Regions from separate parts of the Nocardioides sp. Root151 genome, predicted to be linked through region 1. Evidence: predicted binding sites of a transcription regulator. Region 1 holds the regulator's gene; the other holds the start of a gene.
What was found. The regulator HrcA, encoded in region 1, represses chaperone genes, less so after heat shock. The targets are predictions, from matches to a motif close to TTGGCACTCGNNNNNNNCGAGTGCCAA.
Positions count from the first base shown of each region.

Region 2: ASD66_RS19045 (FmdB family zinc ribbon protein) is a predicted target of HrcA. The motif match lies at 1,270-1,296, and genes of this name have one in related genera.

Region 1 is NZ_LMGG01000008.1:212,403-214,599, forward strand. Features, by position in the region: gene ASD66_RS23795 (hypothetical protein) at 1-278, opposite strand, end outside; gene hrcA (heat-inducible transcriptional repressor HrcA) at 428-1,450, shown strand; gene dnaJ (molecular chaperone DnaJ) at 1,488-2,197, shown strand, end outside.
Region 2 is NZ_LMGG01000007.1:302,333-304,529, forward strand. Features, by position in the region: gene ASD66_RS19030 (hypothetical protein) at 1-39, shown strand, start outside; gene ASD66_RS19035 (MscL family protein) at 128-469, opposite strand; gene ASD66_RS19040 (SAF domain-containing protein) at 544-1,209, opposite strand; gene ASD66_RS19045 (FmdB family zinc ribbon protein) at 1,344-1,709, shown strand; gene ASD66_RS19050 (penicillin acylase family protein) at 1,768-2,197, shown strand, end outside.

The sequences.
Region 1 (2,197 bases):
CCGGCCAGGACGACGTGCGAGCGGACCTCATTGTCGGCGTCGAGTCGGCCGGTGACCCGCAGCAGGGCGTTGCGGTTCTCGCCCGCAGCCCGGTCGACGGTGCAGCCGAACGGCGCGAAGAAAGTAGGCGTGCCCGCGTCGTCGTGCAGTGAGACGCCCTCGTCGAGGTCGTACTCGGCGCCCTCGACCACGAGGCTGACGCCTTCGGGGCAGGACAGGATGCTGCGGGCGTGGGCGGCCAGGCTGGCCGGGTCGGACGACGGGCTGGTGGTGGTCATGGACTCGCTCTCTACTTGAAACTTAGGGCAGCCTAACCTAATGAACATGGGGTGACCAGACCCTCACGGCACGGCTTCGGCGTTCGCGGGGCCTGCCGAGTAGCATTGGCACTCGTAAAGTCGGAGTGCCAGCATCGAGGAGGACGACCATGGTCGAGGACCGCCGCCTTGCCGTGCTCCGGGCGATCGTCGAGGACTACGTCTCGACCGAGGAGCCGGTCGGTTCGCGTGCCCTCGTGGAGCGGCACCAGCTCGGTGTCTCGCCGGCCACGGTCCGCAACGACATGGCCGCGCTCGAGGAGGAGGGGTTCATCACCCAGCCCCACACCAGCGCCGGCCGGGTGCCCACCGACAAGGGCTACCGCCTCTTCGTCGACCGACTCACCACGGTCAAGCCGATGAGCGCCGCCGAGCAGCGCGCGATCGCATCCTTCCTCGAGGGCGCGGTCGACCTCGACGATGTCGTGCAGCGCAGCGTGCGACTGCTGGCCCAGCTGACCCGCCAGGTCGCGGTCGTGCAGTACCCGACGCTGAGCCGCAGCACCGTGCGCCACGTCGAGATCGTCGCCCTGACCCCCAACCGCCTGCTGCTGGTGCTGATCCTGAGCACCGGTCGCGTCGAGCAGCGCGTGCTCGACCTCAACGGCGACCTCGGCGACGACGATCTCCAGAAGCTGCGCACCCTGGTCAACCGGGCTGCCATCGGCGAGGTCATCGCCGTCGCGGCCCTGGCCCTCGACGACGTCGTCGACCAGCTGCCGCCAGCCGGCCGGCCCGTGGCCACGGCCGTCGTCGCCGCGCTGGTCGAGGCGATGTCCGACCACCGCTCCGACGCTCGCGTCGCCGTCGGCGGTACGGCGAACCTGGCCCGCTTCGGCGACGGTTTCGACACCACCATCAGACCCCTTCTCGAGGCGCTCGAGGAGCACGTCGTGCTCCTGAAGCTCCTCGGTGAGGCCGGCGACGGCGACGCCGTGACCGTCCGCATCGGACACGAGGGCCCCTACCAGGAACTCGCCACCACCAGCGTGATCGCGACCGGCTACGGCCCGCAGGAGCAGGCCTTGGCCACCCTCGGCATCGTCGGTCCCACCCGCATGGACTACCCGGGCACCATGGCCAGCGTTCGCGCCGTGGCCCGCTACGTCTCGCGGATCCTCAACGAAGCGTGACCCACTCGATCATCACCACCACGAACCAGAAGGACTCATGAGCCAGGACCTCTACGAACTCCTCGGCGTGTCACGAGACGCGGATGCGGACGCCATCAAGAAGGCCTACCGACGGTTGGCCCGACAGCTGCACCCCGACGTCAACCCCGACCCCGAGACCCAGGAGAAGTTCAAGGAGGTCTCGCTGGCCTACGAGGTGCTCAGCGACCCCCAGAAGCGTGCGGCGTACGACCGCGGCGGCGACCCCTTCGGCGGCGGCATGGGCGCCGGCGGGTTCGGCCAGGGCGCCGGGTTCTCCTTCACCGACATCATGGACGCCTTCTTCGGTGGCCAGGGCCAGGCCGGCCAGGGCGGTCGTGGACCGCGACCACGGATGCGCCGCGGCCAGGACGCCCTGATCCGCCTCGAGATCGAGCTCGCCGAGGCGGCCTTCGGGGTCACCCGCGAGCTCAAGGTCGACACCGCCATCCAGTGCGAGGCCTGCCACGGCGACGGTGCCGCGCCGGGCAGCAAGCCGATCACCTGCGAGACCTGCCGCGGCGCGGGAGAGGTCGCCCACGTGCAGCGCTCGTTCCTGGGCGAGATCCGCACCCTGCGCCCCTGCGCGGCCTGCCGCGGCTTCGGCACGATCATCCCCGACCCCTGCCGCGAGTGTGCCGGCGACGGTCGCGTGCGCTCGCGCCGCAGCCTGACCGTGAAGATCCCGGCCGGGGTCGACGTCGGCACGCGTGTCCAGCTCAGCGGCCA
Region 2 (2,197 bases), on a different contig from region 1:
GACTGGTACCGCAGCCAGGTGCCTCCCCACCACGGCTGACCGCGTTCGATCTCACGGGACTTGAAATGGCAACGAGGCCCGCCCCCTCCCAGGGGTCGGGCCTCGTTGACTCAGGCGTGAAGAGAACTCAGGCCTTGGTGGCGAGCGAGTCGCGGATCTGCGTGAGCAGGTCGACCTCGGTCGGGCCGGCGGCCTCGCCCGGGAAGAAGCGCTCCTTGGCCTTCGTGTAGGGCACCACGACGAAGAAGTAGACGACGGCACCCATGATGATGAAGGCGATGACGGCGTTGAGGAAGGCGCCGAACGAGTTCAGCTCGTTGCTGAAGACGTCCTCGGCGCTCTCGGGGAGGAGGCTGGTCAGCCAGTTGGTGAAAGTGCTGACGACGTCAGCGAACGCCAGGGCCATGATCAGACCGGTGGCGATCTCGACGAGGTTCCCGCGGAGCAGGAAGTTCTTGAACCCATCCATTGATTTATCTCCTTCTTGATCCGGCCCCCCGAGGGCGCCGGAATCCCAATATGGGGACTAGACAGCGCAACACGCTAGCGTGAAATCGTGGCGGAGAGATAACGCGTCGCCGCAGCAGAAGCGACAATTTCGGACATGCTGGTCGACGTGGCGACGACCACCAGGCGACCGGACGTGCCGATCCGGGCACTCCGCGCACCCTCCTCGGGCAGCGCGATCACCGCCACGTCGTCACCGACGCGCTCGGTGTCACCCGTGCGCTGGTCGGTGGCCAGCAGGTCGATGCGGTCACCGACACGCAGCAGCGCGACCGCCCCGTCGTCGGGCACCCGCACCGGCACGGCGACCATGCCGGGGTAGCCGTCGAGCAGGCCGGCGCCGACCAGGCGTACGTCGGTGACCGGCTCCCCGCGACGCACCGGACCGGCGGTCGTGCGCCCCACGGCGTACGACGCGCTGGCCACCCGGTCGGGCGCGGAGTCGGCAGGGAGGTCGACGGTGGTGAGGTCGGCCGCGGACAGGGTGGCACCGGCCGGCAGGTCGCGCGCAGCGACGGTGACCGTGACCGTGGGTGGGGGGCTCGGCGCCATCGTGCGGACGCCGGCGAAGACCGCCCCGGCCACACAGACGGCACAGAGCAGGCGGCGTCGGGCCAGGACGGCCCGGCGCACGCCGTGGCGCAGGTCGCCGAGGCGGCGGCGGAGGTCGGGGCTGGACGGAGCTGAGCGTGTGCTGGCCATGGCAGCGAGGCTAGGTCGCCGCGGACGAGCGTGGATCGGTTCTCCACAGGTGTCGTACCATTGGCAGTCGGCCCGGCCGAGTGCCAGCCCGCGTGCCAGCCGATCACACCGCTCTCCCGGAGGATTTCCAGCCCGTGCCCACCTACCAGTACGCCTGCACCGAGTGCGACCACGCCTTCGAGCAGGTCCAGAAGTTCAGCGACGACGCGCTCACCGTCTGCCCGGTCTGCGAAGGCCGCCTGCGCAAGGTGTTCAACGCAGTGGGCGTGGTCTTCAAGGGCTCCGGCTTCTACCGCACCGACTCGCGAAGCGGGTCGAGCTCGTCGCTGCCGTCCTCGGGCGGCAAGGAGTCGGGCGGCAAGGACTCCGGCAGCAAGGAGTCGGGCAGCTCGAGCAGCAGCAGCGACTCCGGCAGCTCGTCCGCCAAGGACTCGGGCAGCTCCAGCAGTTCGAGCAGCTCGTCCAGCAGCACCACCTCCAGCGCGTCCTCCAGCTCCTGAGCACCCCCACGGGGACAATGCCACTGTGGGAATGGGCCGTGGCGGGAGTGGGCCGAGCGTGAACCTCAGGCAGGGCTGGACGACCTTCCGTCAATGGCCGTGGGCCGCGCGCTGGGCGTCGTACGTCGCAGCGGTTCTCGTGCTGGCACTGGTCGCCAGCCTGGTCACCGGCGTCGTGCTGGTGCGCAAGCCGTTCCCCCAGATGGACGGCGAGATCGCCCTGCCCGGCCTCGAGGGTGACGTCACGGTCGTCCGCGACGAGCACGGCATCCCACAGATCTACGCCGACACCACGGCCGACCTGATGCGGGCACAGGGCTACGTGCACGCCCAGGACCGCTTCTACGAGATGGACGTACGCCGCCACATCACGGCCGGCCGCCTCTCGGAGATGTTCGGCGAGACCACCCTCGAGACGGACAAGGCGATCCGCACGATGGGCTGGCGCCGGGTTGCCGAACGTGAGCTGGCGATGTTGCAGCCCGACA